3 regions of the Rhodococcus qingshengii JCM 15477 genome follow, and region 1 is predicted to be linked to each of the others. Evidence: riboswitches for the same ligand, from Rfam matches in the RefSeq annotation. Region 1 holds a riboswitch; each other region holds the start of a gene.
What was found. A riboswitch is a leader RNA that binds a small molecule or an ion and turns the genes downstream of it on or off. The one in region 1 is predicted to bind thiamine pyrophosphate.
Positions count from the first base shown of each region.

Region 2: linked by a shared signal. The riboswitch ahead of M0639_RS17915 (3-oxoacyl-ACP reductase) and the one ahead of M0639_RS19370 (TenA family protein) in region 1 are both predicted to bind thiamine pyrophosphate.
Region 3: linked by a shared signal. The riboswitch ahead of thiO (glycine oxidase ThiO) and the one ahead of M0639_RS19370 (TenA family protein) in region 1 are both predicted to bind thiamine pyrophosphate.

Region 1 is NZ_CP096563.1:4,263,531-4,266,759, reverse strand. It holds gene M0639_RS19380 (ABC transporter permease) at 1-63, opposite strand, end outside; gene M0639_RS19375 (ABC transporter substrate-binding protein) at 41-1,069, opposite strand; gene M0639_RS19370 (TenA family protein) at 1,069-1,812, opposite strand; TPP riboswitch at 1,800-1,895, opposite strand; gene M0639_RS19365 (carboxylesterase/lipase family protein) at 2,000-3,229, shown strand, end outside.
Region 2 is NZ_CP096563.1:3,937,131-3,940,359, forward strand. It holds gene M0639_RS17905 (AurF N-oxygenase family protein) at 1-758, opposite strand, end outside; gene M0639_RS17910 (DoxX family protein) at 862-1,302, opposite strand; TPP riboswitch at 1,441-1,534, shown strand; gene M0639_RS17915 (3-oxoacyl-ACP reductase) at 1,525-2,316, shown strand; gene M0639_RS17920 (LLM class flavin-dependent oxidoreductase) at 2,316-3,229, shown strand, end outside.
Region 3 is NZ_CP096563.1:1,593,116-1,596,344, forward strand. It holds gene M0639_RS34930 (hypothetical protein) at 36-167, opposite strand; gene thiE (thiamine phosphate synthase) at 416-1,111, opposite strand; TPP riboswitch at 1,138-1,284, shown strand; gene thiO (glycine oxidase ThiO) at 1,284-2,363, shown strand; gene thiS (sulfur carrier protein ThiS) at 2,360-2,575, shown strand; gene thiG (thiazole synthase) at 2,568-3,229, shown strand, end outside.

The sequences.
Region 1 (3,229 bases):
AAGCGCCCGCCGCATGGTCGAGACCAACCGTCCGCTCACGTCAGGACGCGTCGAGATACTCATTGGTGAAGTACTCCGACCAGTCCGGCTTCTGGGTCAACGGCTTCCCGTCGGGTCCGGCGAGCAATCCGTTCTCGAAGAGGAATCCCGAGTAGCCCGACCAGGTTTCGAGATTCTGGGCGCCCACAACGCCGTTGGCGTCTTTCATGTAGTCGGCGGCGAGCATCCGCTGACTCTCACGCACGAGGTCTTCGTCGGTGAATGCTCCGGGGTTCGCGTCGATGAGATCCTGCGCGGCCTGGTCCGGGTTGTCGGCAGCAGTCTGATATCCGCGCTGAACGGCTTTGACGAACTTGCGTGCCTCGTCGGGATGGTCCTTCAACCACTGCTGGTTGCCGTTGATCACGATCGAATATGCATCGGGGAAGCCGTAATCGGTGTACTGGAAGTACCGCATCGGAGTTCCGTTTCGCTCCGCTTCGAGGCCTTCCCAAGCAAAGTAGGAGACGGTGAAGTCTGCCTGGCCCGAGTACACGGCTTCGTACGCGGAAGTTCCGAGCGTGACCGTCGTGAAGTTCCCGGTCCCGCCGTCGTTGCGGATGATCTGCTGCAGCGTTTCGACTTCGCCGGGATCGCCGAACCCGGCGTACGTCTTCCCGTCGAGATCACGTGGGCGCGTGATGTCCGCACGATCCGCCTTCACGCCGATGCCGGTGGCGCGGTGCTGAAGTGGCGCGATGACGGATGTCGTGGCGGCGCCGGCTGCACGGGCGAACGTGGCCTGACTCTGTGTGCTGATGCCGAACTCGGCATTGCCGGCATCGACCAGGGTGTCGGGCGAGGTGTTGTTGTACGGCAGGATCGAGACGTCCAGGCCGGCGTCCTCGAAGTAGCCCTCTTGGAGTGCTACGTACAAACCGGTGTGGTTCGTGTTCGGTGTCCAGTCGAGTGCGAACCGAATGGTCCCGTCGGAAGAGCCGGTGTCAGAGGCGCATCCGGTCAGAACTGTGAACGCGGCTGCGATCGCGGCAGACGTGGCAAGCGTGCGGCGCAGCGCCGCAAACGACATCACGACGCCGGCCAAGGCTGCTGGTGGAGTGCGGAATCCCAGAACATCAGCTCATAGCGGCTGGCGATGCGGAATGCTTCACTCATCGCCTCACGCTCTGTCTCGGTGGCAGCTTCGGCCGCAGCATCGACCAGCACGCGGGCCTGCGCCACCGACTCGTGGAATTCGGGTGCGTCGTAGGTCGTGACCCACTGTGCGTACGGATGCGACGGATCGGCGTCGAGTACCTCGCGCGCTGAAGCGGCAAGATCGCGGCCGACCTCGGCGTAGATCCAGAAGCAGGGGAGTACTGCCGCGGCGGAGACCGGGTAAGGCGCAGTTGCTGCAGTCGCCGTCAGATACGAGACGTATCCCAGGCAGGCCTGCGAATGCTCGAGCCTTCCCGATCCCGCTGGAAGAATTCCACCGGTGAGAAGTCCGTCGTGAAGCGCAGATTCCACTGTCGCTGCCGTCGACGCGGAATTCGACCAGAAGCCCGCGGACTGCGGATCCGGGGCGTGGGCCGCGACCAGGGACAACGCTTTCGAATATCCCTCGAGATAAAGCTTGTCCTGCTCGATGTACGTGCGGAACGCGTCGAGAGGCAATGTTCCGTCGCCGAGGCGGCGGAGGAACTCCAGTGAGTCGATCGACTCGCGGAGGGCCTTCGTCTCGGCCCAGAGTCGATCTGTGAACCGATCCGTCGACGGCGCTGTGGCCACCGAGTTTTCGGCAGAATTGTATGCAGGCTGCGTAGTAGCCATGACATCCCTTCGTCAGCATTACCTGATCAGGTTCCCGGGTGTGTTCTCAGCCCCGCCCATGCGGAGCACCCCGTGTCAGAACTAGGCGACCTTAACACCGAGGGGTTGTGTACTCGGCGCACACCCGTCCGAGATTGGTAGGTTTGGTCTTGATTGCCACACGCGCGGGTCGGGAGGGGATTCAGACATGGAGACCGACGTTCGACCAAATCTCGGCGAGGACGGAACTCTGGTGATCCGGGCGCGAGGCGGAGAAGCCCGCGGGTATCCGGATGGCGGTGTATTCGCGTGGAAGGGCATGCCCTACGCAGCGGCGCCGGTGGGTGAGCGGAGGTTCCGAGCGCCGCAACCCGCACAGTCGTGGGACGGGGTGCGCGACTGTCGTGAGTTCGGGCCGATCGCGCCGCAAGGCCAGAGTCCGGCGGTTCCGATCGATCGGGCCTTCAAAATCGACGAGGACTGCCTGTCGATCAACGTCTGGGCCCCGCGACCCGACGGCACGCCGCGACCGGTGATGGTGTGGATTCACGGCGGCGCCTACTGCCTCGGATCCGCCGCCCAAACGATCTACGACGGCCGTCATCTGGCTGAAACCGGTGACGTCGTTCTCGTCTCCTTCAACTATCGCGTCGGCGCACTCGGATTCCTGGACCTGTCTGCATTCTCCACCGCGGATACTGTTTTCGAATCGAACTGTGGTCTGCGAGACCAGATTGCGGCACTCGAATGGGTTCGAGACAACATCGACGCCTTCGGTGGTGACCCGAGTGCGGTGACCGTGTTCGGGGAGTCCTCCGGCGCAGGATCCATCACGACGCTCATGACCTGTCCGAGCGCCGAAGGTCTGTTCCATCGTGCGATTGCCCAGAGTCCGCCCGCGACCTCCGTCTACGGGGCCGAGCGCGCCAAGACCGTTGCAGAGCGGTTTCTCGAACTGCTCTCGATCGACCCCGAAGACGCAGGCGATCTGCTGACCACGGATCTGGAACTGCTCGTCAAGGCAAGCGATGATTTGGTCAACGAAATTCCGACCCGGATTCCGGGAACTTTGGCGATGGCACCCGTTGTCGATCGCGATCTGGTGCCGCACTACCCGGTTGCGGCTTTCCAGAAGGGTTACGCGCACCGAATCCCACTGATCATCGGTTCCAACAAGGACGAGGCGTCGATCTTCAAGTTCATGAAGTCTCCGCTGATGCCGGTGAGTGCGCAGTCCGTCGAGGCAATGCTCCAATTACTGGCCGACGATCACCCCGACATCTCGGCGACCAAACTTGCCGAGATCATGTCGGCTTACCCTGACCATGCGAAACCGAGTGGTGCGCTGGCGCTTTCACGGGACGCGGCGTTTCGCATGCCGACCCTGTGGATCGCCGACGCGCACTGCAGGCATTCCCCTACGTGGGTCTACCGCTTC
Region 2 (3,229 bases), 330 kb from region 1:
TTTGGCGGTGACATGATTTCACCCGCAAGCCAACGCATCGCGCCGGGGAAGGCGACCGATGTGATGGCTCGACTCGTACGACTGAGTCTGGGGACGTGATTGCGCAGGAACTCGTGAGCAAACGAGATGTGTCTCGCTTCTTCGGCGATGTGGATCTCCATGGTGCGGAGCATCGCCGGCGGCGTGTCCTTACCCTCACGGATGAGATCCTTCTGGAAGTGGTCGATCGGTTCTTCACCAGCCAGAATGCCGATGAAGAAGATGACCGGGAACTTTGCTCCCAGCACTCCGATGATCGGCGACAGTCGCCGGAACATCGGACGCATACCCGGCACGTCGATGTCCATGCGATTGACGAGTTCCTGGAACATCTGGATGTGATTGCACTCTTCGGTCATCTCGTGCAGGCAGTACCGGAACTCAGGCGACTGGTTGGGTAGCGCCATGATGTATTGCAGCATTCCCCGGATCAAGATGCTCTCGAAGGCCGAACCCACCTTGGTCACGTTCGCCTGACGCCACATTCCCATGGCGATTCGACGCTCCAACGACTGATCCTGGTACCACTGCGTCGCCCCGAGGGGGTCCGACACGGACGAGAGCACCCATCTCGGATCATGCGGATCGATCGCGAACTCTGGTGAATCCCAGTCGATGTCGAGATAGGGATCGAAACTGCGGGCAACTGAGCCCTCGGACAAAGTCTGCAGTACCTGGTGGTACGGCTTTTCCACTTCGATCGACGCTGACCGAGCCATCGGTGTCTCCTCACGGCCAGTCCGTCGATTGCAGTCGACGGACTTGAATGAGGTCAAACATAATGGGACACCGCGTCCCACGCAACCCCCTCGGGGGCCTATTTCAGGCCCGACGCAGCGGGATGATCTCGCGAACCTTCTCGTCCCGGAGATACAGTCCCGCCCACATGACGATTCCGGTGTAGACGGCAAACAGGGTCGTGCTCAGCAGAGGCTGTTCAGCTCGAAGGTTGGTCAACACCGCTCCCCCCAGGTAACCGGTGAGCAGAATCGCGCCGAGTATCGACGTTTGCGGAATCACGTACAGCGCAAGGCAGATCAGTTGCACCACCCCAGCCGTCAATGCCAGCGAGTCCGGCAACCCAAGTTCAGCCGACGCATCCTTGACTGTCTGAAGGTTGAGAATGTGAATGATGCCGTCGAAGAGCATGAAAACGACGAACAGCCCACTCAGGACGTATCCGAGCTTGCGAGCCGTGGCCGAAGGTGTCGTCGTCGTGGCGTTACCGGAAACAGTTTCGTTGTGGACGGGCTGGGTGGTCATCGGAATCTCCTGGGGCGAAGGCGAGCGGCCGGTTGCCACTTCGCTTGCAATTACGACTCCCGAGCGATCGAAAACTCATCGCGCCGGCCGTTACAACGCACCCGGCGTTCAGGACGATTCACCTCACGTGGTCTGATGGACGGTGACACGGGGTGCCGAAAAAGTCGGCTGAGATCAGACCCGATGAACCTGACCAGTTAGCACTGGCGGAGGGATGTCGACATGACCGAACAGCAATTTCAGCGCGCACTCAGCCTGGACGAGCAGATCGTTCTGATCACCGGTGGCGCCCGCGGGCTCGGCGCCGCACTGAGCCGAGCATTCTCCCGCTCGGGCGCCCGCGTAATCGTGAACTACAACAAGAGCCGCGATGCCGCCGAGGCCCTGGTCGCCGAACTGGGTGAGGATCGCACCTTCGCAGTCCAGGCGGACGTGACGGACCGCAGTTCCGTCGACCAGTTGTTCTCCGCTGCACGCGAGAGATTCGACGCACCGATCTCGACCGTGGTCGACAATGCACTGGTCGACTTCTCGTTCAACGGCGATGCACGGCCGAACGCGGACACGATCACCTGGGCCGACTTCGACTCTCAACTACGCGGAGCTGTTGCCGGAACACTCAATACCACCCAGGCAGCGCTACCAGGCATGCGCGAACTCGGCTTCGGCCGAATCATCACTGTCGGAACCAATCTGGTCCAGAATCCGGTAGTTCCGTACCACGACTACACCGCTGCCAAGGCCGCACTGTTGGCACTGACACGGACGCTGTCCGCCGACCTCGGTCCGGACGGGATCACAGTCAACATGGTCTCGGGCGGCTTGCTCCGCACCACCGATGCGAGCGCCGCAACACCGGAAGCCGTCTTCGACATGATCGCGGCAAGCACTCCCCTGCGCCGAGTCACCACGCCGGACGAATTTGCCGACGCTGCACTCTTTTTCGCCTCACCATGGTCACGGGCCGTGACCGGTCAGAACCTGGTTGTCGACGGCGGACTCGTCAAGAACTGATGGGCGCACAGCTGCGGATAGGTGCGTTCCTGCTCGGGTGCGGACATCACAGTGCGGCATGGCGTCATCGCGACTCACCGGTCGAAAGTCTCGGCGACATCACGTATTACGAGTCGCTCGCCCAGATCGCCGAACGCGGCAAGCTGGACGCCGTCTTCTTCGCTGACGGTCACAGTGTTCGCGAACCCGAGTCGGGTGCGTCGTGGTTTCTCGAGCCGATCACCGCATTGACTGCCATGGCACGAGCGACAGCGGACATCGGCCTGGTGACCACCATTTCCACCACTTTCTACACGCCATTCCACGCGGCACGACTGTTGGCCTCGCTCGACCACATCAGCGGCGGACGGGCCGGCTGGAACGTCGTGACCTCGATGTTCGACCAGGAGGCGCGCAACCACGGACTCGAGGCGATGCCCGATCACGCCTCCCGATATGAACGAGCCGACGAATTTGTCGAAGTGGCCCTCGCATTGTGGGATTCGTGGTCGGAAGACGCGCTGATCCTCGACCGGGCGGGACGTTTTGCCGACGCAGGCAAGATTTCTCGCATCGATCACGACGGCAAGCATTTTCGTGTCGACGGCCCGTTGACGGTTCCTCGATCCCCGCAGGGCAGACCGGTTTTGTTTCAGGCCGGGGCGTCCGAGCAGGGTCGCGATCTGGCGGCGCGTCGCGCCGAGGCAATCTATTCGGTTGCCTACGACTTACCCAGCGCACAGGCCTACTACGCGGACGTGAAATCGAGAATCGAGCGAGCCGGCCGGGATCCGAGTTCGGTCGCCGTGATGCCGGGACTGGTCACCTACGTCGGCAGCACCGTCGCCGAGGCCAGGGCGAAGAAGGCCGAACTCGATCTCCTGCTGCCCACCGAACAGTCGATACGCCAACTCTCGTTGTTCACCGGACAGGA
Region 3 (3,229 bases), 2.7 Mb from region 1:
CCCTTCGGTGTTTCGGTCGTCGACCGAAACGAGGCTCAGCTGAGCGAGTTCAGCGCCGTGATGAAGCTGACCGCGGTGATGCCGAGCTTGAGCAGCTCGCTGATCTTGCCGAGGTTCAGGTCTTCGAGCGATTCGGTGCTGAGCGAGCCGGTGTCGAGGGATCCCATTTAGTGCTCCTAGGTTCAGTTAGTAACTGGAGGTAAACTACAACAAACCGAATGGGATGTGACACGCAATCGGAGCAACTGTGAGCAAGATCACTTAATCCGACTTTTCGGACATCCAATCGCACCTAGGAACTGGGAGTTTGTTGTCTGATCGGACAACTTCCGTTCACAATTCGAGTCAGGCGTGCTGACCCGTAACTGTGCGGAAATCGCCCGGCAAACACTTGACGAACGCCAGTTACCGGCTTTCAGCGCCCAGCGACGGCTGCGGCGAGGCGTTGCGCGGCCGCCTGGGGGTCCGATGCTTGCGTGATTGCACGCACGACGACGATGCGCGTGGCGCCGGCATCGAGCAGCTCTGGCAGACGTTCCTCGTCGATGCCGCCGATCGCGAACCAGGGCCGCGGCGGTGCGGCGTCGGCGGTCGATCGAACCAGTTCCAAACCGGACGCACTTCGATTCGGTTTGGTCGGTGTCGCCCAGACCGGCCCGGTACAGAAGTAGTCGACGCCCTCTTCGATGGCGGCCAGACTCGCCTGCGCGCGACTGCTCGTCGAACGGCCGATGACTACGTCTTCACCGACAACGGTTCGCGCGTAGGGGACGGGAATGTCGTTCTGGCCGAGGTGGAGGATGTCGGCGCCGGAAGCCATCGCGAGATCCGCGCGATCGTTGACGGCCAACAATGCGCCGTGGCGTCGCGCTGCGGTCGCGAGAATGCCCAGCGCCACCAGTTCGTCCTTGGCCTCGAGCGGGCCGAACTCGCGCTCACCGGCAGAGCCTTTGTCACGCAATTGGATGATGTCGACTCCGCCGGACAATGCTGCCTCGGCGAACTGCGCGAGGTCGCCTTTCTCGCGGCGCGCGTCGGTGCACAGGTACAGCCGTGCTGCTGCCAGGCGCTCGCGCCGGTCGATGTCGTTACTGGGATGTGTGGGGTGCACGGAGCAAACGGTAGCCTCTAGGGAGCAAGGTTCGACACGGGAGTCCTGAAACGTCGTCGTCACTTTTTGTCGTGACTGCGAGGTTCGTAGGGCTGAGAGGGGATCGCGACCAGATCCCGACCGTCAGACCTGACCCGGATCATGCCGGCGCAGGAAGTGGAGGTGGAGTTTCGTGAGTACACACGCTCGTACGGTGTCGGTTGTCGGCGGCGGTGTCATCGGTCTCGCTATCGCGTGGCGAGCAGCCCGCGACGGGTGGGCCGTTCGGTTGTACGACCCGTCCATTGGATCAGGTGCTTCGTGGGTGGCGGGCGGAATGCTTGCCCCGCTTTCCGAAGGCTGGCCGGGTGAAGAAACCGCGTTGACAATCGGTGCAGCGTCCCTGGAACGGTGGCCGACGTTCGGTGAGGAGCTCGGAAAATTCGGGCAATCGGTCTTCACCGCGGACAGCTCGCTGACGGTTGCACTCGACACTGCCGACGCGCAGGACCTGCAGACCATCGCCGAGTGGGTGAGCTCGCAGGGGCACGAACTCGAAGTTCTCGGTCGCGCGCGCATCCGTGAACTCGAACCGATGCTGGGCCGGGGCATCCGGTCGGGGTTGATGGCTGTTGGTGAGTCCGCCGTCGACAACAGACTTCTGCTGGCGGCGTTGCAGAAGGCCTGTGCGGAATCCGGCGTCGAATTGATCGCGCGGGCCGTCGACGACCTCGCCGAACTCGATACCGATCAGATAGTGCTCACCGCCGGTATCGCGTCACCCAAGCTGTGGCCCGGGCTACCGGTACGCCCGGTCAAGGGCGAAATCCTTCGCTTGCGCAGTAGGCCTGGAGTCACCCCGGCGCCCAGCCGCACCATCCGCGGAAGCGTCCACGGGCGGCCCGCCTACCTCGTCCCGCGCGGTGACGGAATCGTCGTCGGCGCAACACAATACGAGTCTGGTGAGGATACACAGGTCACGATGGCCGGCGTACGGGACCTGATCAACGACGCCGAGGCACTGATGCCGGCGATCGGCGAATACGAACTGTACGAGTGCGCGGCAGGTCTGCGTCCCATGACGCCGGACAACCTGCCGTTGATCGGGCGCGTGTCCGATCGTGTTGTCGTCTCCACCGGGCACGGCCGCAACGGGGTCCTGCTGACGCCCGTCACCGCCGATGCGACGGTCGCGTTGCTGAACGGCACATCTTTGGTCGAGGTAAAAGGAACCGAACCCGAGCGGTTCGCAGTAGCTAAGGAAAATTCATGAGTGAGCAGGTCCCGATCGGGATCACCGTCAACGGCGAAGATCTCGAGTTCGATCGAGCAGTCACGGTGACCGAACTTCTGACGCACCTCGAGTTGCCGAGCAAAGGCATCGCCGTGGCCGTCGACGGTGCGCTCTTTCCTCGCGGGCGTTGGGACGAATCCGTCGGACGTGGTTGGGAAATCGAGATCCTCACGGCGGTGCAGGGTGGCTGAGCAGGACCTTCTCACTATCGCGGGCCGCAGTTTCGGTTCCCGGCTCATCACGGGGACAGGCGGCGCCGCCAACCTTGCGGTCCTCGAGGAAGCGCTTGTCGCCTCCGGTACCGAACTGACCACCGTCGCGATGCGGCGAGTCGACGCGGCCGGCGGCACCGGCGTTCTGGACCTGCTTCGTCGCCTCGGAATCGAACCGTTGCCGAACACCGCCGGGTGTCGGGGCGCCGCCGAAGCGGTCCTGACGGCGCAGTTGGCACGCGAAGCGCTCGAGACGAACTGGGTCAAACTCGAAGTCATCGCCGACGAGCGGACTCTGCTGCCCGACGCAATCGAACTCGTCTCCGCCGCAGAACAATTGGTGGACGACGGATTCACCGTCCTGCCGTACACGACGGACGATCCGGTGCTGGCGCTTCGCCTCGAAGAGGTCGGCTGCGCGGCAGTCATGCCGCTCGGTTCACCCATCGGGACAGGGCTGGGTATCGCGAATCCGCACAATATCGAGATGATCGTCGAGCGCGCCGGCGTGCCCGTCATCCTCGACGCCGGAATCGGAACGGCCAGCGACGCCACCCTTGCCATGGAGTTGGGCTGCGACGCCGTCCTACTTGCGACAGCGGTGACGCGGGCCAAGAATCCCGCGTTGATGGC